Regions from separate parts of the Rouxiella sp. S1S-2 genome, predicted to be linked through region 2. Evidence: predicted binding sites of a transcription regulator. Region 2 holds the regulator's gene; each other region holds the start of a gene.

Region 1 (7,400 bases), 2.5 Mb from region 2:
GGCGTGATTGCAGTCCTGCTGGTGGCGACGGTGATTACTTTCGGGATTTCAGGTCTTCCTTTGGCGTTGACCATTATCTCCGGTAAAGTAATGCTTTATCTGACTGGCGTACTGATAACCATGGTGGCCGGCTTTATTTTTACCTGGATTATGGGGTTCAACGATCCCGAGGAGTAACGCATTGAGCGCGAAGACGGATCGCCGTGTGGTTTTTTTTGATCTCGATGGCACACTGCATCAACAGGATATGTTCGGGACTTTTATGCGTTTTCTGCTCAAGAAAATGCCGCAAAATTTGCTGTTGGTGGTGCCGATGCTGCCGGTAGTTGGGCTTGGTATGTTGCTCTGCGGCCGCGCCGAGCGCTGGCCAATGAGTCTGCTGCTGTGGTCTATTACCTTTGGGCACAGTGAAGCACGTCTGAAAGCACTTGAATTGCAGTTTGTGAACTGGTTCCGCACAAAAGTGGTCGCGTTTCCGGTGGTGCAGATGCGCCTGCGTGATTATCTCGACAATGATGATGCACAAGTGTGGCTGATAACCGGCTCGCCGGAGAATCTGGTGCAGCAGGTTTACAATACTTCCCCTTTTCTACCGCGCGTCAGGCTGGTAGGCAGCCGTATCGCTCGCCGCAACGGCGGTTGGGTGCTGGCATTGCGCTGCCTGGGCGAAGAAAAAGTCTCACAGCTGGAACAGCGTATTGGCTCCCCGCTTAAACTTTATAGCGGCTACAGCGACAGCAAACAGGATAATCCGTTGCTGTTTTTCTGTGAGCATCGGTTTCGCGTCAGCAAGCAGGGCGAATTGCAGCAGCTGGAATAATGCCGCGGCTTCGGCTTAACTTCATCCCGTCTTTGTTAACTAAAACTGTAGCTATACTGTGTCTGCGGGTGCGGGCAGTGTATGATAGCCGCCGTTTTAGTCAGGGCGAGGTTTACGTGATAGAGCAATACAGCGACAGGTACTGGATGCGGCATGCAATGGCGCTGGCTTCAAAAGCGCAGGATGTAGGCGAGGTGCCGGTTGGCGCAGTATTGGTGCTCGATAATAAGGTGATCGGCGAAGGCTGGAATCGTTCAATCGGGCATCATGATCCTACCGCGCACGCCGAGATTATGGCGCTGCGTCAGGGCGGCATGGTGGTAAAAAACTATCGTCTGCTGGATGCGGTGCTGTATGTCACCCTTGAGCCTTGCGTGATGTGTGCCGGCGCGATGGTGCACAGCCGCATTCGTCGGCTGGTTTATGGCGCGGCCGATATGAAAACCGGCGCGGCAGGATCGCTGCTCGACGTGCTGGGTCATCCGGGCATGAATCATCATATTGAGGTGACGTCAGGCGTATTGGCCGACGAATGTTCCACGCAGTTGAGTGAGTTCTTCAAACTGCGCCGCAGCCAGCATAAGGCGTTGCGCAAGGCCCAGCGCGAGGCCGCTAACAGTCAAAGTGATGAGTAAAAAGGGCGACGGTTAACCGCCCGCGCTTTTTAACTGCTCCAGCGTCACGGCGGGATATCCCGCGCCAAGCTGCACTTTTAGCGCAGCAGCCTGCGCCTTTTGCTTCTCTTTCTCCATCAGATAGCCTACGAGGCTGATTTGATACTTCCTGATGTTCTCAACGTAGTTAAAGGCCTGAGTGCCACGCGCATAGCCATAGGTTGTTTTGCTGTAGTAGCGTTTCTGATTAAGCATGGGCAAACGCTGTTTTACATCGACCCAGCTATCAGGATTGCCTTTTTGCGCCGTAGTCAGCTGCCTGGCGTCGAGCATGTGGCCATATCCCATATTGTAGGCTGCCAGCGCAAACCAGATTTTATCGTCATCGGCAATCGTGTCCGGCAGGGTCGCAATAATTTTGTTCAGATAAAGCGCGCCGCCGCGAATGCTCTCTTCGGTATCCAGGCGATTACTCACGCCCAGCCCCTGAGCGGTGGCACTTGTCAGCATCATCATACCGCGCACGCCGGTCGGTGAGGTGGCACTAGGATCCCAATGCGACTCCTGATAGGAAATGGCCGCCAGCAGTCGCCAGTCGATTTTGTCGGCATACTTCTCGAACAGCGGTTGCAGCGTAGTGAGCTTGTCATCAATGGCATTAAGAAAGGCGCGGGTGTCCACGAAGTCAAAATTACCGACGTGGCCTAAATACTTCTCTTCCAGCCTCTCAAGAGTACCGTCTTCGGAAATTTGGCTAAAAAAATCGAGCATCGCTGCATAGAGGCTGTCGTCATCGGCTGTTTTAGTAAAGTACCAGGTAACCGGTTCGTCCTCGGTGGCGTCAAAAGCGACCGCCAGGCGCGGGTAAACGCGCTGTAGCAGGGCCACTGTCACTGAATCACCGAGCGTGTATTTGAGCTTACCCTGAGCAACCTGTTGCATCAGCTCCGTAGGGGAGTAGCGGTGGGTGACACCCCAACTGAGGTCCGAAAACTTTTTCTTCGCGTCTTCAAGCGTCGTGATGTGGGCCGCACCGGCAGAAACGACCAGGTTGCCTTTAATATCGTCATAGGATTTTGGGCGTGCCGTACCAAGCCGATAAAGTACCTGCTGGGAAACGGTGTAGTACTCCGGCCCGGTACGAAATGACTTTAAACGCTCAGGGTTATAGATAAGTCCCGAGGCCAGCATGTCGGCCTTATTACTTTTAAGATCGCCAAACAGTTGGTCGATATCTTTATGTGAGGTCATGACCAGCTTCACGCCGAGGTAGTCGGCAAAGCGGCTGGCTAATTCATAATCAAATCCCCGGTCACCTGCGGTGCCGTTAAAATAGGTCTGTGAAGAGTCGAGCGTACTGACGCGCAGTTCACCACGAGACAGAATGTTTTGGAGCTGGTCACCTGACCCGCGCTGCCATGGAATGCTAGGCCACAGGGCCAGCGCCAGCAACAGGGTGATGAGGCCCACGATTAAATACGTTATTTTTATGCGCTTCAAATAGTTATCTCTCTGCGGCGCTATTCTTTTAATAAGATAAAACGGTGCTGATAAAGGGGCTAAAATCCCGGTGCCGACGCATTTTGCTCAACAAAACGCCAGTCTGCAACTTTATTCCTGATAACCCATGTAAACTGTGTGGTTAAAGGTATTATTAATATTCCCTGCGCAAACGGTTTCGTCAGGCTCGAGGATTCTCTATAATAGGCCGCGTTTTCCCCCCTGTTGCGCCCAATGAAGCACCTACGGTCAGTTGCTTCGAAGACGAGAGATATTTGATTATGGAAATACTGCGTGGTTCGCCCGCTTTGTCGGCTTTTCGCATTAACAAACTGCTTTCCCGTTTTCAGGAAGCTCAGCTTCCGGTTAACGACGTCTACGCCGAATTCGTACACTTCGCCGATGTCAGCGCTCCTCTGACAGCGGATGAGCAAACCAAGTTGCAACGCCTGCTCAAATATGGTCCTTCTCTCGCTGAACACGCACCCGTTGGCCGCCTGATTCTGGTAACGCCGCGTCCGGGCACTATTTCTCCGTGGTCCTCCAAGGCAACCGACATTGCCCACAACTGTGGACTGTCGCAGGTTCGGCGTCTTGAGCGCGGCCTGGCGTTTTATGTTCAGGCACTACAACTGACCGAAGCACAGTGGCAATCACTCGGCGCGCTGTTGCACGACCGCATGATGGAAACCATATTTACCGACCTTAACGACGCTGAAAAACTGTTTGCCCAGCACCAACCGGCACCGGTTCAGCACGTTGACCTGCTCGGTGCAGGCCGCGTTGCGCTGGAACAGGCCAACATCAAACTTGGTCTGGCACTGGCGGAAGACGAAATTGACTATCTGGTCAACGCCTTCACCAACCTGGGCCGCAACCCGACAGACATCGAGCTGTACATGTTCGCGCAGGCCAACTCCGAACATTGCCGCCACAAGATTTTCAATGCCGATTGGGTTATCGACGGCAAAGAGCAGCCTAAATCGCTGTTCAAAATGATTAAGAACACCTTTGAACATACCCCAGATCACGTGCTGTCTGCTTATAAAGACAACGCCGCCGTGATGGAAGGCTCAAAGGTAGGCCGTTTCTATGCCAACGCCGAGTCTGGCCTGTACAATTTTAATCAGGAAGATGCTCATATCCTGATGAAGGTAGAAACCCACAACCACCCAACCGCTATTTCTCCTTGGCCAGGTGCAGCCACCGGTTCGGGCGGTGAAATCCGTGACGAAGGCGCAACCGGCCGCGGCGCCAAGCCGAAAGCGGGCCTGGTAGGCTTCTCGGTTTCTAACCTGCGTATTCCCGGATTTGAACAGCCTTGGGAAGAAAACTTCGGCAAACCTGACAGAATTGTGACCGCTTTAGAGATAATGACCGACGGTCCTCTGGGAGGCGCAGCATTCAACAACGAATTTGGTCGTCCGGCGCTTCTGGGGTATTTCCGTACCTATGAAGAGCAAGTCAACAGCCATAATGGCCCAGAACTGCGCGGATACCATAAGCCAATCATGCTGGCGGGCGGTATCGGTAACATTCGTGCCGACCACGTGCAGAAGGGTGAAATCACCGTTGGCGCTAAACTGATCGTGCTGGGTGGACCGGCAATGAACATCGGTTTGGGCGGCGGTGCCGCTTCCTCTATGGCTTCTGGCCAGTCTGATGCCGACCTCGATTTTGCCTCGGTTCAGCGCGACAACCCGGAAATGGAGCGTCGCTGTCAAGAAGTTATCGACCGCTGCTGGCAGTTGGGCGAAGCCAACCCGATTCTGTTTATCCATGACGTTGGCGCGGGTGGGCTTTCCAACGCCATGCCTGAGTTGGTCAGCGACGGTGAGCGCGGCGGGCGTTTCCAATTGCGCGATATTCTTAACGATGAACCGGGTATGAGCCCGCTCGAAGTCTGGTGTAACGAATCTCAGGAACGCTACGTGATGGCGGTTGCGCCAGCGCAGCTTGCTCAGTTCGACGCTATCTGTAAACGTGAGCGCGCGCCGTATGCGGTTATCGGTGAAGCCACTGAAGAAATGCACCTGACACTGGAAGACAGTCACTTCGACAACCAGCCGATTGACATGCCGCTCGACGTGCTGCTGGGCAAAACGCCAAAAATGACCCGCGACGTGCAAACCCTGAAAGCCGTGGGTGACATGCTAAATGGCGAGAATATTCAGATTGCCGATGCGGTGAATCGCATTCTGCATCTGCCAGCGGTTGCTGAAAAAACCTTCCTGATCACCATCGGTGACCGCACGGTAACCGGTATGGTTGCACGCGACCAGATGGTCGGTCCGTGGCAGATACCGGTTGCAGACTGTGCGGTTACTACTGCCAGCCTCGACAGCTACCACGGCGAAGCGATGTCTCTGGGCGAACGTGCGCCGGTGGCCTTGCTAGACTTCGCCGCCTCCGCGCGTTTGGCGGTAGGCGAAGCGCTGACCAACATTGCAGCTACCGAAATCGGCAGCCTCAAGCGCGTTAAGCTTTCGGCCAACTGGATGTCGGCGGCCGGTCATCCGGGCGAAGACGCGGGTCTGTACGCCGCGGTTAAAGCGGTAGGCGAAGAGCTTTGTCCTGCGCTGGGTATCACTATTCCCGTGGGTAAAGACTCCATGTCGATGAAAACCCGCTGGCAGGAAGGCACCGAGCAGCGCGAGATGACCTCTCCACTGTCGCTGGTTATCACCGCATTTGCCCGTATTGAAGACGTTCGCCATACCGTGACACCAGAACTGCGTACCGACAAGGGCGAAAGCTCTCTGTTGCTGATTGACCTCGGTGCAGGCCACAACGCGTTGGGCGCAACGGCGCTGGCGCAGGTTTATCGCCAACTTGGTGATAAACCTGCCGACGTGCGCAACGTTGAGCAGTTGGCCGGCTTCTTCAATGCGATGCAAAAACTGGTTTCCGAGCAAAAACTGCTGGCCTACCACGACCGTTCAGACGGTGGCCTACTGGTGACGCTGGCGGAGATGGCCTTTGCCGGTCACTGCGGCCTGACCGCGGACATTTCGGCGCTGGGCGAGTCTGCTCTTGCAGCGTTGTTCAACGAAGAGCTGGGCGCGGTGATCCAGGTCCGTGATGACCAACGCGCCGAGGTTGAGCAGATTTTTGCACAGCATGGCCTGGCCGACTGCACGCATTTCCTGGGCAGCGTCAATCAGGGCGATCGTTTCGTGATCACTTCTGGCGACAAGCCGGTGTACAGCGAAAGCCGCACCACGCTGCGTACCTGGTGGGCAGAAACTACCTGGCAGATGCAGCGCCTGCGCGACAACCCTGAGTGCGCCGATCAGGAGCACGAAGCCAAGAAAGACAATAACGATCCGGGCCTGAACGTCAATCTGACCTTCGCGCCGCAGGAAGACATTGCTGCACCTTACATCGCGACCGGTGCGCGTCCTAAAGTGGCGGTTCTGCGCGAGCAGGGCGTTAACTCCCACGTCGAGATGGCGGCGGCGTTCCACCGTGCCGGTTTCGATGCGGTTGACGTGCACATGAGCGATCTGCTGTCGGGACGTCGTGACCTGCAGGACTTCCACACGCTGGTGGCCTGTGGCGGCTTCTCTTACGGTGACGTATTGGGTGCCGGCGAAGGTTGGGCGAAGTCCGTGCTGTTCAACGAGCGCGTACGTGAAGAGTTTGAAGATTTCTTCCATCGTCCACAGACTTTGGCGCTGGGCGTGTGTAACGGCTGCCAAATGATGTCTAACCTGAAAGAGCTGATTCCTGGCGCTGAGCACTGGCCGCGCTTCGTACGCAACCTGTCAGACCGCTTTGAAGCACGTTTTAGCCTGGTTGAAGTGACCGCCAGTCCGTCACTGCTGATGCAGGGGATGGAAGGGTCGCGTATGCCAATCGCCGTATCGCACGGAGAAGGCCACGTAGAAGTCCGTGATGCGGTGCATCTGTCACAGCTTGAGCACGCCAATCTGGTCTCGCTGCGCTTTGTGGATAACAACGGACGTGTGACCGAGAACTATCCAGCGAACCCTAACGGTTCACCAAACGGTATCACGGCGGTCACTAACCTCTCTGGCCGCGTCACGGTGATGATGCCGCATCCAGAGCGCGTATTCCGCACCGTGAGCAACTCATGGCACCCAGAAACCTGGGGCGAAGACAGCCCTTGGATGCGCATGTTCCGCAACGCGCGTAAACAGCTTGGCTGAGTGATCTGCCTGCGCTGATTATTAAAATCCACAGCACTTAGGCTGTGGATTTTTTTTGCCAAATTTTCGCATAGGCCAGCGCCACGTGCTCTTGCAGCATTCGCGCACAGGTGGCTATCAGATTAGCCCGGTGTCGAGTCACGCCGTCATAGGCGATGTCGAGCGCGGTGGGGAAAATCGGATAAACTACCTCCTTGCTAAAGTTCGGACTGCATTTAACATCAAACGTCTGTTTGTTGCCGTATGAGTCTGCAATGTTTTTCGCTTCATTATCCAGCACCGAGTTGCACTCCT
Region 2 (7,400 bases):
GACGTTTTTTCCGCGCAGCCTGAATGTTGGCCTGTTGTTTGGGGTTCGCGTGCTTTCTTCTGTTCTTGAATTTGGCTTTCACGTCAATCTGCGGCAAACTTATCAATATTATATTTTGGAATTTTAATTGAATTGAAGAGGCACACCCTATGTTTACCGGAATAGTACAGGGCACTGGCACTCTGGTGTCCGTTGTCGAAAAACCTAACTTCAGAACGCATGTGGTTAAAATGCCGGCCGAGATGCTGCCAAATCTGGCGCTGGGCGCCTCGGTTGCCCACAACGGCTGTTGTTTAACGGTAACCAAGGTTGAAAATGACTTGGTCAGTTTTGATTTAATTAAAGAGACGCTGCGCCTGACCAACTTGGGTGACCTGCAGGTTGGGGACGAGGTTAATTTAGAGCGTGCGGCCAGCTTTAACGACGAAATTGGCGGCCATTTAATGTCAGGCCACATTGTTTGCACCGCAGAAGTTCAAAAAATTCTGACATCAGAAAATAATCGTCAAATATGGTTCCGCCTGCCGCATCCAGATTACATGAAGTATATTTTACACAAAGGTTATATCGGCATTGACGGTATCAGTCTGACGGTTGGAGAGGTGACCAGCAGCCGTTTTTGTGTGCATCTTATTCCTGAGACGCTGGAGCGTACCACGCTGGGTGCAAAACGTCTGGGCGATAAAATCAATATTGAAATTGACCCGCAAACACAGGCAATTGTCGATACCGTTGAACGCGTACTTGCCAGTCGTGAAGCCGCGATGGCCGCCGCAGCAGCCTTGGCCGAACAGCCGAAATAAGTGTAGTCCGGTTCAATAACGTGCTGGAATAGCCGCCGGATAGGTTATTAGGCGTGTGAAAAGTAAGAGTTTGCGCGTAAATGCAAAAAGCCGAAAACAATAAAATTTGTTTTCGGCTTTTTAGTATTTGAATCTTGTTCGCAAACAAACTCAGCGCGGTACGCGAATGCCACCCTCAACGCCGTTAGGGCTGAGCACCACCTGCCATAACTGAATATCGCGCGCACGGAATGCACCTGCGCAAGCGTTCAGATAATAGGTGAACATGCGGTAGAACCGGTCGGAATAATTGTCTGCGATAGTAGGCCATGACGCCAGAAAACGGTCATACCAGGCCATTAATGTTCTGTCGTAGTCTGAGCCGATATTGTGCCAGTCCTCCATCACGAATAATCCCTCGGTAGTCTGCGCAATATGTTTCACCGACGGCAAGCAGCCGTTGGGGAATATATATTTATCAATCCACGGATCAACGTTGAGGTCGGTTCTGTTGGCGCCAATAGTGTGCAGCAGGAAAAGACCGTCAGGTTTAATATTACGCTTTACCACGTCGAAATAGGTTTGGTAATTTTTAGGCCCAACGTGTTCAAACATGCCGACGGAAACAATCCTGTCAAACTGATCGTTTAAGTCACGATAGTCCTGCAGCAAGATAGTGACATCAAGGCCTTCGCAGCGTTCCTGAGCCATTTTTTGCTGTTCGGCAGAGATAGTGACACCAAAAACGCTTACGCCGTAGTTTCTGGCGGCATATTCCGCCAAACCACCCCAACCGCAGCCAATATCAAGCAAACGCTGCCCTGGTTGCAGTTGCAGCTTATCGCAAATCATTTTTAATTTGGCTTCTTGTGCCTGCTCAAGCGTGGTGGCGTCTTTCCAGTATGCACATGAATATTGCATAAACGGGTCGAGCATTTTACTAAAGAGATCATTACCGAGGTCGTAATGTTCTTTACCGACAATCCACGCGCGTTTGCGAGATTGCAGGTTGGTCAGTCGCGCCGCAGCAATGCGCAACGTATCTTTGAGGTGATGCGGGAGTTTATCTTCAAGCCCCGCCTCTACGACGCGATGAAAGAACATGTCTAATCTTTCACATTCCCACCAGCCGTCCATATAACTCTCGCCAAGGCCTAGAGAGCCGTCCTGGAGCACGCGCTTAAAAAAGTCGGGATTTTTAACTTTAATGTCAAAAGGGCGGGTTCCATTAACTTCAATGCCTGCCATCGTTAACATTTCGCTCGCGATTCGGTACCAATGATTGTCTTGAATACTCAAGTCTTCTACACACGATGAACTCATAGCTTCTCCATCACTTTCTCTTCTGACTTATTAACCTGCTTTAAAAGCAACGGCCATTTGCAGGTCTTTATGAGAACAGGCGATTTATCCGCCTTGTCTGAAATATGACTATGAACAGAGGAAAATACAGAGGACACCTGACGATAATTCGCCGCGGTGAAAGCATCCTTGCACTAAAAATGTGACGCGTTTCGCGCGCCTAAAAGTTACTGTGATAAAAGTTTTGTAAAAGTGATATTTTATTATGTTGTTTTGAGTATAAGCTCGCCTGCGCGCATTCTCAATATTAAATCGCTGCAGGCGCATCTATTGTTCAAGTTATTGTACCGCAAGGGTATTATTGCAATCAGTTAGCATGCTCTGCTTCTGGATGTCCAGACTTCTCTTCCTTCGCCGAAAGCGTTAAAAGAAAATATCCAATCCCGACAAGCCCAACCGTCGACAGCATTACCGTCACCGTAGAGAACAACGGCTGCTCGATAAATGCAGAAACCATCATGCTGGCGAAAAAACACAAACCTAACTGTAGCGTATTTTGCAATGCTGCAGCCTTGCCTGTATTGGCAGGAAATGCCATTAGTGCATTTGCCACTACAATCGGGTAACAGGCACCGTTAACTAACGCCATCAGACAGAATGGGATTAACAGGGTCACCAGTGTTGATTGCGTCATTGTCGCAATAAAATAAAGTGACACGACGCTTACAGCATAGCCCACTAATAGCCAAGGCAATAGGCGGGTGCCTTCAATTTTACTGATAAGCATTCTGCAGCCGTAACCACCGAGTAAAAAGGCTATCGTTTGAGGAACATAGCTTAGGCCAATGGCTGAGGGTCCGTATCCCATTTCACTTAAAATAAAAGGTGAGCCGGTCAGCCAGGCAAAAAATCCAGCCGAGGAGGCGGAGTAAATCAGCACGTTTCCGGTATAGACACGCGATGACAGCATGGCGGTAAGCCCACTTTGCGGCTGCAGCTTCTCGGCAATCGATTTTTTAGTTTCCCGCAGGGTAAAAGTAAACATCAGCAACAGAGCACTGATAACCAGCAGCAGTGCGAAAATCACTCGCCAGTTAAAATGGTTGAGCACCCAGGCACCCACCAGCGGCGCCAGTGCAGGTGAAAGCGCGACCAACGGCATAATGCTGGCAAACGTACGTTTTGCAACCGATGCAGAGTAACGGTCAACCACCAGTGCCTGCCAGCTTACCGCCGCTGCACATACCCCAACCGCCTGCATAAAACGCAGAACCAGCAGTAACTCGGTGCTCTGCACCCAGATCATGCCAAGGCAGCTGATTGAAAAGAGGCTTAGACCGGCGAGTAAAATCGGCTTGCGGCCAAAGCGGTCGGAGAGCGGGCCCCAAAATAGCTGTGCGGCGGCAAAGCCTGCCAGAAAAATGCTCAGGCTCGAGCTGATCGCGCTGGCAGAGGTGCCGAGGTTATCTTGCATCTCGCTGAATGCCGGTAAATACATGTCAGTTGCCAGAAAGCCGAGCATGCTCAGCCCAGCAAGGTAGAGTAAAAAGCCAAATGAGGGTTTCATGATGTTCTCTTATAATACGAAAAAGTAGCTAAAAGTGTTGTAGGGGTGTTGCCAGTGGCGCAGTGTATCTGCTTGGCTTGTGGGTTGTGAAACGTTAATATTTGCACCCTAGGATGAAAAAAATTGAAAGCAAGAGGACGGCGCCAATGAGGTTTGAAACAGGTGGCAGCAATGTGGTCTGAATATTCTCTGGAAGTGGTGGACGCCGTGGCCCGCAATGGCAGCTTTACCGCGGCTGCACAGGAGCTTAATCGTGTGCCCTCAGCCATCAGTTATCAGGTGCGGCAGTTGGAGGAGTGGCTGGCCGTTCCGCTGTTTGAACGCCGTCACCGCGACGTGGAGTTAACGCCTGCCGGCCGTATTTTTGTTGATGAAGCGCGCGTGCTTATCAAAAAAATGATATCAACCCGTCGTCAGTGTCAGCAGGTGGCTAATGGTTGGAGCGGCCAGCTGCGTGTAGCAGTAGACCGTATCGTCAAGCCTGACCGCGTGCGGCAGCTGGTGGTTGATTTCTATCGGGTATTTCCTGATACCGAGCTGTTGATTCAGGGCGAGGTATTTAACGGGGTATGGGACGCTTTGGCAGACGATCGTGCTGACGTGGCGATTGGCGCAACCAGCGCGGTGCCGGTCGGCGGGCGTTTTAGCTTTCGCGATATGGGCACGCTGCCGTGGCACTGTGTAGTGAGTGCCCAGCATCCGTTGGCTGCTCATAAAGGCGCATTAAACGATGAGGCCCTGCGTCCTTATCCGGCGCTGTGTATTGAAGATACTTCAAGAAGTCTACCCAAAAGAGATACCTGGACACTCGATAACCAGCGCCGCCTGGTGGTCCCAGACTGGACCTGTGCCATTGATTGCCTGTGTGAGGGGTTGTGCGTTGGCATGCTGCCGGTGCACATGGTTGAGTCGTGGCTAGCGCAAAAAAAACTGGTGGTGCTTGAGTTGGCCAACAGCTTTCCTGAAAGTCCGTGCTGCCTGACCTGGGATCAGCGTAACCATTCACTGGCGCTTGACTGGCTGCTTGACTACCTTGGGGAAAGTGAGACCTTGAACGAGGAATGGCTGCGCTAAAGAAATGCTGCCCTTGGCGCGGCTGAGGGCCAGCGTGAAGGGCAAGTTAGGCTAATAAGTGTATTAACGGCGATAGTCAAGATACGGGCCATCGGCCACTGAGCGCCTTTCAACCAGCTTGGGCTTCACCTCAATGGTTTGCTGTATTTCGCGCTTGCTGATAATGCGGTCAAGCAGCATGGTAAAGGCCATTTCTCCAAGGCGTTCTTTCGGTTGATGTACGGTGGTGAGTGCCGGTGAAAAATAACGCGCATTGCGAACGTTATCATAACCAATGACCGAAATGTCTTGAGGAACGCGCAGACCCATTTCGTCGGCTGCACAAATCGCGCCCATTGCCATGACGTCACCGCCGCAGAATACTGCGGTAGGGCGCTGCTTCTGGTTTAGGATTTTTTGCATCGCCTGGTAACCGGATTCGGGTTCGAAATCGCCCTGAACTACCCATTCATCTCGCACTTCAATGTTGGCTTCGTTTAACGCTTTCAGGAAACCACGGTAGCGGCCACCGCCGGTGTTGCGGTTAAGCTGGCCGGGTATGGCGCCAATATCGCGATGGCCACGCTCAATCAGGTAGCGACCCGCCAGATAACCGCCCTCGAAGGCGTTATCAATGATGGAGTCGGTGAAGTCGTTTTGCGCTTCGCCCCAGTCCATGACTACCATTGGAATAGACCGGTACTCTTCCAGCATGGCAAGGAGTTCAGCGGGATATTCTGCACACATTACCAGCAGGCCATCGACGCGTTTTTGCGCCAGCATAGCGAGATAGGCAGTCTGTTTTTCAAAATCATTATGCGAATTACACAAAATCAGCGTGTAGCCTTTGGCGAAGCAGCTATTTTCGACCGCTTCAATAACTTCGGCAAAATAGGGCGCTTCACTTGAGGTTGCCAGCAGGCCGATTGATTTAGTGTTATTAACCTTCAGGCTACGCGCGACGGCACTGGGAGAATAGTGCAAATCTTTGATAGCGGCGCGAACAGCAGCTTTGGTTTCTTCGGCGACGAATCGGGTTTTATTGATGACGTGCGACACGGTTGTAGTCGAAACACCGGCGCGCTTAGCGACATCTTTTATCGTGGCCATGTAAAAATCACTCCTGAACTAACCATTTTCAGCACGTTAGTTTTTTGTTAATCGTTTGCCTGCGTGCATTCAACTGCATAAATCATTTTAAGCAGTCAAATCGTTGGATGGTTCCAGAAAGGCCTGAAAGAAGCGTCGGGCAACTACGACCGGGCACACAGCGTGGTAACCGCTAATTTTCTCTTATAACTCAAAAAAGGGAAAGCCAAATTTTTGCTTTAGAGTAAAGTGATAGTGTTGTGTACTTTCTAAATGGACGTTTTGGCGAGATTTAGGCAGAATAAGATGGCGTACAAAATGTAGGGTTTTTGCCCCTTTTATCTCGTAAGGAGTTCACGTGGATACTAACCTGAAATATTCATTAATGACCGTAGTCTGCGCACTCGCGATGATTGTTGCTTTTAGCTTCACCGCAGTCATGCACTAATTTTTAGCGCGAGAACGGAAAAGGGCGATTTCTTATCACAGAAATCGCCCTTTTCTATTTTACCAAAACGACGCACCGTTTTAGTCTTAAACCATTCGTTAAATGCTATTCACAGGTTTCAGCGAGAAATCATTATTTAACGAATCGTTTTTGGCGTCATCACCCGGCGAGCACCCACATAGTGGTCTTGCCAGTAGTTATCTGCCAGATAACTAATTTTAATCTCTTCACCGGTGCGCGGTGACTGAATAAATTTGCCGTTGCCGAGATAAACGCCTACGTGATCGGCTGCGCCGCGTTTTGTTATTCTAAAGAACACCAGATCGCCCGACTCAAGTTCACCGCGTGCAACCGGTGCTGCATCACGCAAATGGTACATCTCATTGGCGGTGCGAGGCATTTTAATTCGCATTAAATCTTTGTACGCGTAATAGACCAAACCGCTGCAATCAAATCCGGTGTTAGGTGAGGTACCACCCCAGCGATAAGGCTTGCCGACCTGGTGCATCAGCTTGTTCATCGCGGTCTCTTTCGCGTGCAGGTATTTCTTCTTATGTGCTGCGCTTAACGTGAGCGGTGCGCAGGATTCTGTTTTTGCCTGATGCTTACGGTGTCGGCCGTAGGCTTTTTTCGGTTCTTTCGCGCAGACCACGTTGGTCGTGCTGGCAAGAGAAGTTGTAATATTTTTAATTTCTCGTTTCGGCTTTTCAGCCTGATGTTTCGCCAGCTTTCGGCTGACCGGCTTTTCGGCCTTGTGTCTTACTAACTTAGTACTGGTAGGGTGTTTAGCTTCCACCTTCGTTTTGGCATGCACCTTTTCTTTTGTCTTACTGTGTTCTTTTGCTTTTGATTGTTCTTTTACCGGAACAACTTTGGTCTTCTTATTGCTTCTGGCAACGACCTTTCGCTTTCGTCGTTCATCAGGCTTTGCCTGACTTACGTGCGCTTCCGCTTGCTTTGCAGAAACGCGACTGCTTGGCGAAGCATGCGCCAAATTCAAAAAAAGCTGGGTAAACAGCAGCACAAAAAGCGTAAACATTAAACGCATGGCGTCGCTACCAATATTAGGCCGAAGTTAAACATCAAAAGATGTCCCAGTATTCCCCAAAAGCGGGAGACAAAACAGCACGAATTGCTTCGATTCTAATTCATATTGTGA
Region 3 (7,400 bases), 3.2 Mb from region 2:
TGACCATCTCCATCTGATTAAAGAAAGTCATGCTGCCTCGAAAGACCTGGGTATAACTCTGCGTTTTGATAGCGAAGGCAACGTCAGCTTTATGCAACGTCAATTGGCCGACTCGAAAGAGAAGCTCTCGGCTGATGATATCGAACGCCTTAAATACCAGGCTGATAAAGTGTTAAACCTGAGCAACACGCTGCGCGCCGGAAACGTAAGACTTACTCAGGGCCGCTGGCGACAGGGCGTAATTACCACCTGTAACGGTGAGCCGGTGACGCTTAGCCTGAATATCCGCTCTCAGGTATGGTTGGCAAAACGTGCCGCCAAGGCCAACGACAAACTCGGCCTTGCCTGGTTGACTGCCCCCGAGGGTAATGAACTCTTGCTGGTGGCAAACGAAGATTTTTGCGTCTGGGAGCCGAAACAGGGCCAGTTGAATTAATCCTAGCCCGCCTCCAGACAGTAAAAAGCCCGCACTTGGCGGGCTTTTGGCTTTTTATGACCCCTCATTCATGACAGGTCGGCGAGCAGGAGTTATTCACCCTGTTCGCGGGCGATCGCACGATAGCCGATGTCTTTACGACAGAAGCTGCCTTCCCACTTAATGTCCTGCGCGAGTTGATACGCACGCTGCTGCGCGGCGGCAACGGTTTTACCTAATGCTGTCACGCAGAGCACGCGTCCGCCGTTGGTGACCACCAACTCGTCCTGCAGTCGGGTGCCGGCGTGGAACACCTTACCGTCAGGAACTTCTTCCAACGGCAGGCCACGGATCACTTCGCCATTAACATAATCACCAGGATAACCGCCTGCAGCCAATACGACGCCCAGAGAAGGACGCGGATCCCATTCTGAAGTCACGTTATTCAAACGGCCTTCTGCACCGGCAAGGCAGAGTTCAACCAAGTCAGAACGCAGACGCAGCATGATAGGCTGAGTTTCTGGGTCGCCAAAGCGGCAGTTGAACTCGATGACTTTAGGCTGGCCATCGGCGGAGATCATCAGACCGGCGTACAGGAAGCCGGTATACACGTTGCCTTCTGCTGCCATGCCACGCACGGTTGGCCAGATAACCTGGTCCATCACGCGCTGGTGAATCTCGTCGGTCACTACCGGCGCGGGAGAGTATGCGCCCATGCCGCCGGTGTTAGGGCCGGTATCGGCATCGCCGACACGTTTGTGGTCCTGACTGGTGGCCATGGGGACTACATTTTCGCCGTCAACCATGACGATAAAGCTTGCTTCTTCACCGTCAAGGAACTCTTCAATGACGATGCGGTGTCCGGCGTCGCCAAAGGCATTGCCCGCCAGCATGTCGTGTACGGCAGATTCAGCTTCTTCCAGCGTCATAGCGACGATAACGCCTTTACCTGCCGCCAGACCGTCGGCCTTAATAACAATCGGCGCGCCTTTGCTTCGAAGATAGGCCAGAGCCGGTTCGATGTCGGTAAAGTTCTGGTAGTCGGCGCTTGGAATAGCGTGACGGGCCAGGAAATCTTTGGTGAAGGCTTTAGAGCCTTCGAGCTGAGCTGCCGCCTGAGTTGGGCCGAAAATTTTCAGTCCCGCAGCGCTGAAGGCATCAACCACGCCGATAACCAGCGGGGCTTCCGGTCCAACAATCGTCAGGCCAATGTCATTTTGCTGCGCAAAGGCCAGCAGACCGGCGATGTCAGTTGCCGAGATATCCACGTTCTCAAGCAAGGGTTCAAGTGCGGTGCCTGCATTGCCCGGTGCGACAAAGATTTTGTCGGCCAGAGGTGACTGTGCCGCTTTCCATGCCAGCGCGTGTTCACGTCCGCCGTTACCGATAATTAAAATGTTCATTCAAAACTCCAAAAAATTAATGGCGGAAGTGGCGCATGTCGGTGAACAGCATCGCAATGCCGTGTTCGTTGGCCGCTGCAATCACTTCATTATCACGCATTGAACCACCCGGTTGGATTACGCAGGTGATGCCCACCGCCGCCGCTGCATCAATACCGTCGCGGAACGGGAAGAAAGCGTCAGAGGCCATCACCGAGCCTGCTACTTCCAGACCTTCATCGGCGGCTTTGATACCGGCGATTTTAGCGGAGTAAACGCGGCTCATCTGGCCAGCGCCAATGCCGATGGTCATTTTGTCGCGCGCATAAACAATGGCGTTCGACTTAACAAACTTGGCCACTTTCCAGCAGAACAGGGCATCAGTTAGCTCCTGCTCGGTCGGTTGACGCGTTGTCACTACGCGCAGGTCGGCGGCGTCAACCATACCCAGGTCACGGTCTTGAACCAGAAGGCCGCCGTTCACGCGCTTGAAGTCGAGGGCAGTTTGACGTCCCTGCCACTGACCGCAGGTCAAGACGCGAACGTTTTGTTTAGCTGCAGTCAGCGCCAGCGCTTCTTCACTGACAGAGGGGGCGATGATCACTTCAACGAACTGGCGGCTGATGATGGCCTTGGCGGTTGCTGCATCCAACTCGCGGTTGAAGGCAATAATGCCGCCGAATGCGGAGGTCGGGTCAGTTTTATACGCGCGCTCATAGGCGTCGAGAATGCTGTCACCCACCGCAACGCCGCAAGGGTTCGCGTGTTTAACGATAACGCAGGCCGGTTCGTCAAACTCTTTCACGCATTCCAGCGCGGCATCGGTATCAGCAATGTTGTTATAGGAGAGGGCTTTGCCCTGCAGCTGCTGAGAGGTGGCAACGGAAGCTTCAGAAACATTCTCTTCTATATAGAAGGCCGCTTGCTGGTGGCTGTTTTCGCCGTAGCGCATGTCCTGCTTCTTCACGTAGCTCAGGTTCAGGGTACGAGGGAACTGACCAGAAGGAGACTCAGTGTCACCGTGATACGCCGGTACCATAGTACCAAAGTAGTTGGCAATCATACCGTCGTAGGCTGCGGTGTGTTCAAAGGCTTTAATAGCCAGATTGAAGCGGGTGGCCAGCAGCAGTGAACCGTCGTTGGCATCCATCTCTTCTATTATAGAGGCGTAGTCGCTGCTCTTGACCACGATAGCAACGTCATTGTGATTCTTGGCCGCCGAGCGAACCATTGTCGGGCCACCGATATCAATGTTCTCTACGGCGTCTTCCAGTGAGCAGTCCGGACGAGACACGGTTGCCGCAAAAGGATAAAGGTTAACAACGACCATGTCGATCGGCGCAATGTCGTGCTGGCCCATGATGGCATCATCTTTGCCGCGACGACCCAGGATGCCACCGTGCACTTTGGGGTGCAGAGTTTTAACGCGTCCATCCATCATTTCCGGGAAGCCGGTGTAGTCAGAGACTTCTGTCACTGGCAAACCCGCGTCAGCAAGCAGGCGCGCGGTGCCGCCAGTGGAAAGTAAATCCACGCCACGTTGAGAGAGGGCTTGGGCGAATTCTACGATACCGGCTTTGTCAGAAACGCTGAGCAGCGCGCGGCGGATTGGACGACGTTGTTGCATGGTGGTTTTATCCCTTGGCTTTGGAGTCGCAATAGAGAGCGTTACGTGAATTCAATTCTCGTTCTTCTCTCTATATAGAAGACTATATAGAAGAATAACCTCGGATTGGATTCAGATAAGGTTCCACAGACGCTGTAAGCATCATTATTGCAGATAGTGTCGGTAAATTCAGACGCGCGATATTGTAGCGAAAACGATTGCGCGATGCGCGTCAAATTTGAGTTTCAATGTGTATTGTGGATAACTTTGTGTGTAAATCGGTATAACCCCGCCTTTTGCTGTGTATTGCAGCAAACAGTATTTTTTATTGAAATTAGGGGTTGCGGCTCCTCAGAAACTCCCTATAATGCCGCTCCAACGACAGGGAACAACGCAGCAGCAACGCGGTGTGAACGAGTCGGGAAGAATTAAAAATGATGTTGATTGATAAAATAATCGGTTGACATTAAATGAGGAAAGCGTAGTATACGCCACCTCGAGTTAGCAAGCGAAAGCGCGTAACTCACTGCTCTTTAACAATTTATCAGACAATCTGTGTGGGCACTCACAAGACGATATCAGCCACTTCGGTGGCAACAGAATATCAAGGCAGCAATGCCAAGTCTTAGAGTGACCAAGCAGTAATTCATTATGAATGATGTGAAGTAACTTTGAGCATCGCTGAACTTGTTTCAGCAAATCGAACTTTTAATTGAAGAGTTTGATCATGGCTCAGATTGAACGCTGGCGGCAGGCCTAACACATGCAAGTCGAGCGGTAGCACGGGAGAGCTTGCTCTCTGGGTGACGAGCGGCGGACGGGTGAGTAATGTCTGGGAAACTGCCTGATGGAGGGGGATAACTACTGGAAACGGTAGCTAATACCGCATGATGTCGCAAGACCAAAGTGGGGGACCTTCGGGCCTCACGCCATCGGATGTGCCCAGATGGGATTAGCTAGTAGGTGAGGTAATGGCTCACCTAGGCGACGATCCCTAGCTGGTCTGAGAGGATGACCAGCCACACTGGAACTGAGACACGGTCCAGACTCCTACGGGAGGCAGCAGTGGGGAATATTGCACAATGGGCGCAAGCCTGATGCAGCCATGCCGCGTGTGTGAAGAAGGCCTTAGGGTTGTAAAGCACTTTCAGCGAGGAGGAAGGCGTTGTTGTTAATAGCAACAGCGATTGACGTTACTCGCAGAAGAAGCACCGGCTAACTCCGTGCCAGCAGCCGCGGTAATACGGAGGGTGCAAGCGTTAATCGGAATTACTGGGCGTAAAGCGCACGCAGGCGGTTTGTTAAGTCAGATGTGAAATCCCCGAGCTTAACTTGGGAACTGCATTTGAAACTGGCAAGCTAGAGTCTTGTAGAGGGGGGTAGAATTCCAGGTGTAGCGGTGAAATGCGTAGAGATCTGGAGGAATACCGGTGGCGAAGGCGGCCCCCTGGACAAAGACTGACGCTCAGGTGCGAAAGCGTGGGGAGCAAACAGGATTAGATACCCTGGTAGTCCACGCTGTAAACGATGTCGACTTGGAGGTTGTGCCCTTGAGGCGTGGCTTCCGGAGCTAACGCGTTAAGTCGACCGCCTGGGGAGTACGGCCGCAAGGTTAAAACTCAAATGAATTGACGGGGGCCCGCACAAGCGGTGGAGCATGTGGTTTAATTCGATGCAACGCGAAGAACCTTACCTACTCTTGACATCCACGGAATTCGCTAGAGATAGCTTAGTGCCTTCGGGAACCGTGAGACAGGTGCTGCATGGCTGTCGTCAGCTCGTGTTGTGAAATGTTGGGTTAAGTCCCGCAACGAGCGCAACCCTTATCCTTTGTTGCCAGCACGTAATGGTGGGAACTCAAAGGAGACTGCCGGTGATAAACCGGAGGAAGGTGGGGATGACGTCAAGTCATCATGGCCCTTACGAGTAGGGCTACACACGTGCTACAATGGCATATACAAAGAGAAGCAAACTCGCGAGAGCAAGCGGACCTCATAAAGTATGTCGTAGTCCGGATTGGAGTCTGCAACTCGACTCCATGAAGTCGGAATCGCTAGTAATCGTAGATCAGAATGCTACGGTGAATACGTTCCCGGGCCTTGTACACACCGCCCGTCACACCATGGGAGTGGGTTGCAAAAGAAGTAGGTAGCTTAACCTTCGGGAGGGCGCTTACCACTTTGTGATTCATGACTGGGGTGAAGTCGTAACAAGGTAACCGTAGGGGAACCTGCGGTTGGATCACCTCCTTACCTAAAGATACGCATTGTGCAGTGTCCACACAGATTGTCTGATGAAATAGTAACGAGCAGAAATACCTTTATAGGCTTGTAGCTCAGGTGGTTAGAGCGCACCCCTGATAAGGGTGAGGTCGGTGGTTCAAGTCCACTCAGGCCTACCAAATTCTTTCTCATGCTGCGTTATGACTTCACTCGCATAGAAAACACTATGCTTCGCGAAGCCACGCCTTGCCTGAGTAAGAATTGAAACTCTTTTTAGGGTGGGACATATAAAGGTATCTGTAAGTGACTGTATGGGGCTATAGCTCAGCTGGGAGAGCGCCTGCCTTGCACGCAGGAGGTCAGCGGTTCGATCCCGCTTAGCTCCACCATATCCATACGGATCACATTAATACTTCAGAGTATATTGGAAACAGTATGCTGCGAAGTATTTTGCTCTTTAACAATCTGGAACAAGCTGAAAAATTGAAACGATACAGCTGAACATAACTCTCCGTAGAAGTACTGAGTCATGAACACCTGTATTAGAGTCTCTCAAATAATCGCAGCACGAACGTGGTCGCTCTTTATTGATTAAAGAAGACACCTTCGGGTTGTGAGGTTAAGCGACTAAGCGTACACGGTGGATGCCTAGGCAGTCAGAGGCGATGAAGGGCGTGCTAATCTGCGAAAAGCGTCGGTAAGGTGATATGAACCGTTATACCCGACGATACCCGAATGGGGAAACCCAATGTGATACGTCACATTATCGCATGGTGAATACATAGCCATGCGAGGCGAACCGGGGGAACTGAAACATCTAAGTACCCCGAGGAAAAGAAATCAACCGAGATTCCCCCAGTAGCGGCGAGCGAACGGGGAACAGCCCAGAACCTGAATCAGTTTATGTGTTAGTGGAAGCGTCTGGAAGGTCGCACAGTATAGGGTGATAGTCCCGTACACAAAAATGCATAGGCTGTGAGTTCGATGAGTAGGGCGGGACACGTGACATCCTGTCTGAATATGGGGGGACCATCCTCCAAGGCTAAATACTCCTGACTGACCGATAGTGAACCAGTACCGTGAGGGAAAGGCGAAAAGAACCCCGGCGAGGGGAGTGAAATAGAACCTGAAACCGTGTACGTACAAGCAGTGGGAGCCTACTTTGTTGGGTGACTGCGTACCTTTTGTATAATGGGTCAGCGACTTATATTTTGTAGCAAGGTTAACCGTATAGGGGAGCCGTAGGGAAACCGAGTCTTAACTGGGCGTCAAGTTGCAAGGTATAGACCCGAAACCCGGTGATCTAGCCATGGGCAGGTTGAAGGTTGGGTAACACTAACTGGAGGACCGAACCGACTAATGTTGAAAAATTAGCGGATGACTTGTGGCTGGGGGTGAAAGGCCAATCAAACCGGGAGATAGCTGGTTCTCCCCGAAAGCTATTTAGGTAGCGCCTCGTGAACTCATCTTCGGGGGTAGAGCACTGTTTCGACTAGGGGTCCATCCCGGATTACCAACTCGATGCAAACTACGAATACCGAAGAATGTTATCACGGGAGACACACGGCGGGTGCTAACGTCCGTCGTGAAGAGGGAAACAACCCAGACCGCCAGCTAAGGTCCCAAAGTCATGGTTAAGTGGGAAACGATGTGGGAAGGCATAGACAGCCAGGATGTTGGCTTAGAAGCAGCCATCATTTAAAGAAAGCGTAATAGCTCACTGGTCGAGTCGGCCTGCGCGGAAGATGTAACGGGGCTAAACCATGCACCGAAGC
Region 4 (7,400 bases), 920 kb from region 2:
CGCTGAAACTGTAATAGTTACCGTCGGCTTTTTTGTTACACACCGCGGCATTCATGGTGTTGAGGATCAGGCCATTGTCGGTCGAACTTGCCCAGGCGAAGAGGCCACCGAGATTATATTTTTTCATCAGTTCGCCCTTGGCGATAACTGAACGCTGCGAGTCGAGAGTTTCAACGTGGGCGCCAACGGTGTGGGCATCGTTCGATTTTGGCTCCCAGACGTAAGCCGCTTCAGCCTGTTTGTCGTAATAGAAATCTTTGCCTTTAGCGATGTAATTATCGTAAATTTCGCGGAAGTCAGTCACGCCATTTTCAAACGTACCATGACTGCCCAAGCCTTCACGGCTGACAGATTTGCCATCGGCAATGCCGTGCCAGAACAATTTATCCAGCTTGGCCGGCACGCGAACGGTGTGCCAACCGCGGCTGTAAGAGGCTGCGCCGATCACCAGTTTGGTAGACGGGAATTCTGGGTTATTGTCCAAAATGGCGTTAACCGCACCCTCGGTGCTGAAGCCGCGCATCGCTTCTGCGCCGGTAATTTTTTGACCTTTTGCATCAACAATCTCTTGGCCGATATCATCTTTCAGATTTTTATCTGCGCCCTCGGCGAAGTAAGCACCGATCAGCGGTTTTGCATGAACGGCGGTCTGATGCCCCGGGTTGCGGCTAAACGCCCCGTACATGTCATAAGACATGATATTAACAAAGTCGAAGTCGTCTTTTACCGCGTCAAAATCAATCGCAGCCAGTTTGGCCGGAGATGCGCTGACGGCGGCGCTCAGCTGTTTGCTGCCTTTGCCGAATTCACTGTCCATCGCCACGCGCAGTTCATGCACCACGTGGGTGTAAGCTTCTTTTTCTTTGTACATGCCGCTTAATGCCAGCCCCTCTTTATGCGTTGTTGGGCCGCCGCCGCCGACGAATTCCCAATCGAGATCGATGCCGTCTACGTAAGGATGATCTTTGAGGAACTGAACGACAGATTTAACAAAAATAGCGCGAGAGGCTGAGGTTTCTGCCATGCCGTTGAAGGGGGAACTGAGCGTCCAGCCACCGACAGAAACCATTACCTTCAGGTTTGGATGCGCTTTTTTCATTGCCTCCATCGCTTTAAACATGAAGTGTGAAGCCTGCGGATCAAATTTTGTTAAATTGAAGTCGCCCTGCTGCTTGGCCGGCGAGTTTTTACCCGCCGATTCATCCCAGCTCACATCACCATTTTCGGTTGGTAGAGGACCTTGACCACACATGCCTTTAATGATCTTCTGGCCGCGCAGATTGCCTTCGGCCTTAAGGCCGTCATTTTCACTTGGTTTTAGCGTGCCCGTCGGGCGCTCGGCACCGTAGTCACACATGCCGATAAAGCTGTAGAACACATGGGTCAGATTTTTTGCCGGTGTAAATTCGGCAGGATGAGCCTGATCCCAATATGACCACTCGGGAACATAGAGGCCCACGATTTTACTGTTTTTAGTCACGTTAAAAGGAACGTTATGTTCCATATTCCCCGCATAACCATTGGTGGTTAATTTTCCGGTTGATTCCGGATTAACGTCATGCGCATCTTTATATTTTACGTTGACCAATTCATAGTTAATTGGGCTGTGCGGGTGTTGGCCTGCCATCTCCGAATCTACCCAAGTTGAACGCCATTTTAATTTTGCCGTTGGGCGATCGCCGCGGTATTTACTGACCGCACCCGATTCGCCTTGCTCTACAGGTTTGAGCGTACCCGACTCTTTTGCCGTTATTTCAACGGTTCCGTCAGGCATTTGAGCGTTGAAGCGGGCTGCAATAACATTGGCCCCATAAAGTGCAGAACAAGTTGCAATAGCAACCATTGAAAGTTTAATAATCTTTTTCATAATACCCCTGTTACGAACTTATTATATATAAATTTAATCGATTGAAAATTGGACTTACTCGTCACGAGGTATTATCTGTTCTCTACGCGAATATAAAAGAAGTTCAGAATGAGATTCGTCTATTAATCGATGAGAGTATTAGTATCTTTTTATTAATTTAATTTTTATTTAAAAGGCTTAATAAATAAAAGGGGTTTACAGGTTTAATTTTTATTAGAATTAAAAAGAGATCTCAACATAAGCCTAACTAATGCTCGATTAGAAAAATCCATTTCCTCTAATGTTCACTCTTGCATACACTGCGCGGCAGAAACCTTTTCCAGACTTGTTATAAGGAAGTTTTGCCATGTTTTCGACATTCTTACAGGGAATGATGCTGAGTGCCGCGATGATTTTGCCGATCGGTCCGCAAAATGCGTTTGTGATGAATCAGGGTATCCGCCGCCAATATCATCTGATGATTGCGGGGCTTTGTGCAGCCAGCGATATTGCCCTGATTTGCGCCGGAATTTTTGGCGGCAGTGCGCTGCTCGACAACTATCCCACGCTGCTGTTTATTGTGAGCTGGGGCGGCGTGGCTTTTCTGCTGTGGTTTGGCTGGGGCGCTTTTCGTACCGCCATGGCGGCTAACCCGCTGCAGGTTGAAGCCACAGTGATGGCAAAAAGCCGCTGGCGGATTGTGGTGAGTATGATGGCGGTAACCTGGCTTAATCCGCACGTTTACCTTGACACCTTTGTGGTTCTGGGTAGCCTCGGTGGGCGTCTTGCCAGCGATGAGCGCTCGTGGTTTGCATTAGGGGCGGTACTTTCTTCAACGCTGTGGTTTTTTGGCCTGGCGATGTTAGCCGCGCTGCTCTCTCCTTGGTTAAACAAAGGAAAAACCCAGCGGGCGATTAACACCGTTGTGGGATTGGTGATGTGGGGCATAGCCCTGCAGCTGGCGCTACAGAACCTGCATTTCTGAATAATTTATCACTAATCTTAATTTCGCTGCCAAACTACTGTGCTAGTGTTGTTGCTCACCAGATGAATGAGGGAAACACTGTGAAATTGAAAGCATTGGCTATGGCCGCCATGTTGGGATTAGGGACACTACCTGCTGCACTTCAGGCTGCTGAAGTGCCAGAAGGGCCGCATGTGGTAACTTCAGGTACAGCGAGCGTTGATGCCGTTCCAGACATCGCTACGTTGGCAATTGAAGTCAATGTTTCCGCGAAAGACGCTGCCTCGGCCAAGAAACAGGCCGACCAGCGCGTAGCCGAGTATTTTGCCTTCCTGCAGAAGAACGGCATTGATAAGAAAGACATTAACGCCGCCAATCTGCGCACTCAGCCAGAATATAACTACCTGAAAGACGGCAGCAGCGTGCTGAAAGGCTATCGCGCCGTGCGTCAGGTGCAGGTCACCCTGCGCAAGCTCGACAAACTCAATGAGCTGCTTGATGGCGCGCTGAGTTCCGGCTTAAACGAGATCCGCGCCGTTGAACTGGGCGTTGCCAATCCGGATACCTACCGTGACCAGGCACGCCAGAAGGCTATCGATAACGCTACGCAGCAGGCTAAAGCGCTAGCCGAAGGCTTCCACAGCCAGCTTGGACAGGTTTACAGCATTCGCTATCACGTTGCCAACTATCAGCCGATGCCGGTTGCCAGAATGTATAAAACGGCCGACGCCACTGGACAAAGTGATGCCGCTCAAACCTACGAGCAGCAGAGCATTCACTTTGACGATCAGGTAGATGTGGTGTTTGAACTGAAAAACGGCGACGCAGCTAAATAACGTTTTTTACTTAAAACCCGTCGAGCTACAGGTAGGCGGCAAAATGAGCTGTTCCCAAGGCGCTTAGTCCACTCAGTGACTTGGGTGAGTGAGTGAAGCCAACACCCCTGTAGCTTGAATGATGAACAGTAAATTAGTCTTGTCGGAGTACCTGACGGCCGTGTGCAAGAAGGGCGTCAGTGACTTTTCTCATCATGCGGCTTTCCGGTGCGAAACGGTGCCAGAACAGCATTCGGCGCTGGAAAAGACCCGGCGTTAAATCGATTAACTCGCCGCTTTCCAACTCTTTTTCAATCTGCAAATGCGGGATCATACAGCACGTCGTGCCCTGACGGGCGAGCTGTACGAAAGCTTCCGACGAGTTCACGATGTGACACGGCACGCTGCCCGGCGATAAATCAAAGTTCTGCTGTAAAAATGCCTGATGCATGTCGTCGAGATGGTCAAAGGCTACCGCCGGTGCTTTAAGCAGCGCAGAGCGGGTAACGCCATTGGGGAAATAACGCTCGGCAAAGCCTTTTGAGGCCACAAACAGATAATCAAGTGCACCGAGCTGGTCCACAAGGCAGCTTGGCAAAGGCTGCGGCTGAATACTGACGGCCCCCACCACTTCGCCACGGCGCAAACGTTCCTGAGTACGGGTTTCGTCCTCGACCTGCATGTTCAGACGAATAGGGGAGTCAACCAGCACCGATTTCAGCGCCGGTAGAAGCCAGGTTGCCAGACTGTCGGCGTTCACCGCCAGAGAGAGCAGCAGCGGGGTGTCATTGCTGTCGTTGATGTTATCACCGCCCAGCCACTCTTCTTCAAGCAGTTCCACCTGATGCAGCAGCGCCAGCAGCTTTTGGCCCTGTTCGGTTGGACGAGGAGGAACAGTACGCACCAGCAGCGGCTGTCCGAATAAATTTTCCAACTGTTTAATTCGTTGAGAAACGGCGGATTGGGTAATACACAGCTTTTGTGCCGCACGTTCAAAGCCGCGCTCACGGATCACAGCGTCCAGCGCTTGCAACGTTCTATAGTCTGGGCGTTTCATCGAAAATCTATTCCTTGCTCGTCTGGAATTAAAACCTATTCAGACACTATGCCACAGTTCATTCAAATTTGTGGCGCACAAAATCTTCCGCTTTTTGGGCATAAGTGTACTCCCCAATTGCTCAGACCATGCTTTATACTGATCACCACTTCAAGGCAGATTGTCTACTGAAAGAGAAAAATGACCATGACTCAGGATGAACTGAAAAAAGCGGTGGGTTGGGCAGCGTTGGAATATGTCACACCAGGCACGATTGTTGGCGTAGGCACCGGTTCAACGGCGGCGCATTTTATTGATGCGCTCGGTTCGATTAAACACCAGATTGAAGGCGCGGTGTCCAGCTCTGACGCGTCAACGGCCAAGCTTAAAAGCCTCGGCATTCACGTGTTTGATAGCAACGAAGTTGACGAACTCGACATCTACGTCGACGGTGCGGATGAAATCAACGGTCACATGCAGATGATCAAAGGCGGCGGCGCGGCGCTGACCCGTGAAAAAATCATCGCCGCTATCTCCCGCAAGTTTATTTGTATCGTTGATGCCTCCAAGCAGGTCGACGTGCTGGGAAAATTCCCGCTGCCGATTGAGGTTATCCCAATGGCGCGCTCCTATGTAGCACGTGAACTGGTGAAGCTCGGCGGCCTGCCGGAGTATCGCCAGAACGTGGTCACCGACAACGGCAACGTTATTCTGGATGTACACAACCTGAGCATTCTTGACGCCATCGCGCTGGAAAATAAGTTAAACGCCATTGCCGGCGTAGTGACTGTTGGACTGTTTGCCAACCGGGGTGCAGATATCGCGCTGGTGGGTTCGCCAGACGGCGTAAAAGTCATTAAAAAGTAGTGCTGGCGATAAGCTTACGATCTCTTTGGGGTCGTTAGCATAATGTAATGTTATGAAGATGATAATTTACCGCCTGAATCATCTTTTATTTAAAACGGCCAATTTGGTGACTTATGTCACATAAAGACGCCGTTTTGACGTTTGCTTCCACGCTGTTCCAGAATTTGAGTATTAAGTTCTGAAAAATGTAGGACCAGCTAGGGCTTGTGCTATCGGGTAGGCAATCGTTTGTATTGCCCGTAGCAAAAATTTTGTTATGTTGACTGTGAACTGCATAAAGCAGTGACTTCTGAAGTCTGCATTCAGCATGAATAACTTTCGGTATGCGTTACTGCCGGTATGAATAAAACAGTAGGGTCGGGAAATGGCAAAAGTATCACTCGGAAAAGACAAAATTAAGTTTCTGCTGGTTGAAGGTGTCCATCAAAGCGCTATCGACACGCTTCACGCAGCGGGTTATACCAATATCGAGTTTCATAAAGGGGCGCTGGATAGTGAAGCGCTGAAAGAGTCAATCCGTGATGCGCATTTCGTCGGGATCCGATCCCGTACCCAACTGACCGAAGAAGTCTTTGCTGCTGCTGAAAAACTGGTTGCCGTCGGTTGTTTCTGCATTGGTACCAACCAGGTAAGCCTGAATTCTGCGACCAAGCGCGGTATTCCGGTATTTAACGCGCCGTTCTCCAACACCCGATCCGTGGCAGAAATGGTGCTGGGCGAAATGCTGCTGCTGATACGCGGCATTCCGGCTGCTAACGCCAAAGCGCACCGTGGTATCTGGCACAAGCTGGCCGTCGGTTCTTATGAAGCACGAGGAAAACGTCTGGGTATTGTGGGCTATGGCCATATCGGTACGCAGCTGGGTATTCTGGCCGAAGGTCTGGGTATGAAGGTCTACTTCTATGATATCGAAAGCAAACTGCCGCTAGGCAATGCGCAGCAGATCCCAAGTCTGACCGAGCTGCTTAACACCAGCGACGTGGTCACCATGCATGTGCCTGAAACCGCCAACACCAAAGATATGATTGGTGCTGAAGAGTTGGCACAGATGAAGCCTGGCTCGCTGCTGATTAACGCCTCACGCGGAACCGTTATTGATATCCCTGCACTGTGTGACGCGCTGCGCAGCAAGCACCTTTCAGGTGCTGCCATCGACGTATTCCCGGAAGAACCTGCGACCAACAGTGACCCGTTCATTTCGCCGCTGTGTGAGTTTGATAACGTGATCCTGACACCGCACATCGGCGGGTCTACCATGGAAGCGCAAGAAGGTATTGGTTTGGAAGTGGCCGGTAAACTGGCGAAATACTCAGACAACGGTTCTACGCTGTCTGCGGTTAACTTCCCGGAGGCTTCGCTGCCAATGCACAGCGAAAAAGCCAGCCGTTTGCTGCACATCCACGAAAATCGTCCTGGCGTATTGACCAGTATCAACCAGATTTTTGCCGAGCAGGGCATCAACATTGCTGCTCAGTATCTGCAGACCAGTCCAGAAGTGGGTTATGTGGTTATCGACGTTGAAGCCGATATCGAAACCGTTGATAACGCGCTGCAGCTGATGAAAGCCATCCCAGGCACCATTCGCGCGCGCCTGCTTTACTGATTGATTTTTTAGCAATTTTAATTTTTGAATGGCAAAAGGGGCATCGAGAGATGCCCCTTTTCATTAATATCACAGCTGTAAAAAAGTCAGCCGCTATTTACAGCTAGCGTGCATATTTTTGTCACCAATTTCGCGCCAAACTCCCCATGTACCATCGACACCCGGCACATTGCCTACCGTCCACCAACCGTTCATCCATTGTTTCCCCTGATAAGATACTTTTACACAGGGCTTAGGATAGGTTGTTGAGGATATCCATTGAGGGTTGG

Evidence for each region. The regulator PurR, encoded in region 2, represses purine synthesis genes. The targets are predictions, from matches to a motif close to CANGCAAACGTTTGCNTG.
Region 1: a site for PurR is predicted at 3,100-3,117, ahead of purL (phosphoribosylformylglycinamidine synthase). Genes of this name have one in related genera too.
Region 3: a site for PurR is predicted at 3,611-3,628, ahead of purH (bifunctional phosphoribosylaminoimidazolecarboxamide formyltransferase/IMP cyclohydrolase). Genes of this name have one in related genera too.
Region 4: a site for PurR is predicted at 5,746-5,763, ahead of serA (phosphoglycerate dehydrogenase). Genes of this name have one in related genera too.

The regions. Positions count from the first base shown of each region.
Region 1 covers NZ_WFKL01000001.1:4,474,106-4,481,505, reverse strand. Annotated here, with positions in the region: partial or broken gene GA565_RS20570 (PTS sugar transporter subunit IIC) at 1-177, shown strand, start outside; gene yfhb (phosphatidylglycerophosphatase C) at 182-820, shown strand; gene tadA (tRNA adenosine(34) deaminase TadA) at 898-1,455, shown strand; gene mltF (membrane-bound lytic murein transglycosylase MltF) at 1,468-2,934, opposite strand; gene purL (phosphoribosylformylglycinamidine synthase) at 3,216-7,106, shown strand; gene GA565_RS20545 (hypothetical protein) at 7,144-7,400, opposite strand, start outside.
Region 2 covers NZ_WFKL01000001.1:1,951,097-1,958,496, forward strand. Annotated here, with positions in the region: gene GA565_RS09155 (riboflavin synthase) at 150-803, shown strand; gene cfa (cyclopropane fatty acyl phospholipid synthase) at 954-2,105, opposite strand; gene punC (purine nucleoside transporter PunC) at 2,452-3,651, opposite strand; gene punR (DNA-binding transcriptional activator PunR) at 3,823-4,725, shown strand; gene purR (HTH-type transcriptional repressor PurR) at 4,789-5,814, opposite strand; gene GA565_RS09180 (YnhF family membrane protein) at 6,152-6,241, shown strand; gene GA565_RS09185 (C40 family peptidase) at 6,378-7,289, opposite strand.
Region 3 covers NZ_WFKL01000001.1:5,101,461-5,108,860, reverse strand. Annotated here, with positions in the region: gene GA565_RS23365 (DUF1481 domain-containing protein) at 1-436, shown strand, start outside; gene purD (phosphoribosylamine--glycine ligase) at 529-1,818, opposite strand; gene purH (bifunctional phosphoribosylaminoimidazolecarboxamide formyltransferase/IMP cyclohydrolase) at 1,835-3,424, opposite strand; rRNA gene GA565_RS23345 (16S ribosomal RNA) at 4,113-5,655, shown strand; tRNA gene GA565_RS23340 (tRNA-Ile) at 5,728-5,804, shown strand; tRNA gene GA565_RS23335 (tRNA-Ala) at 5,939-6,014, shown strand; rRNA gene GA565_RS23330 (23S ribosomal RNA) at 6,243-7,400, shown strand, end outside.
Region 4 covers NZ_WFKL01000001.1:1,027,960-1,035,359, forward strand. Annotated here, with positions in the region: gene GA565_RS04775 (glycoside hydrolase family 18 protein) at 1-1,867, opposite strand, end outside; gene argO (arginine exporter ArgO) at 2,214-2,831, shown strand; gene GA565_RS04785 (oxidative stress defense protein) at 2,912-3,646, shown strand; gene GA565_RS04790 (LysR family transcriptional regulator ArgP) at 3,780-4,682, opposite strand; gene rpiA (ribose-5-phosphate isomerase RpiA) at 4,869-5,528, shown strand; gene serA (phosphoglycerate dehydrogenase) at 5,893-7,131, shown strand; gene GA565_RS04805 (Ig-like domain-containing protein) at 7,225-7,400, opposite strand, start outside.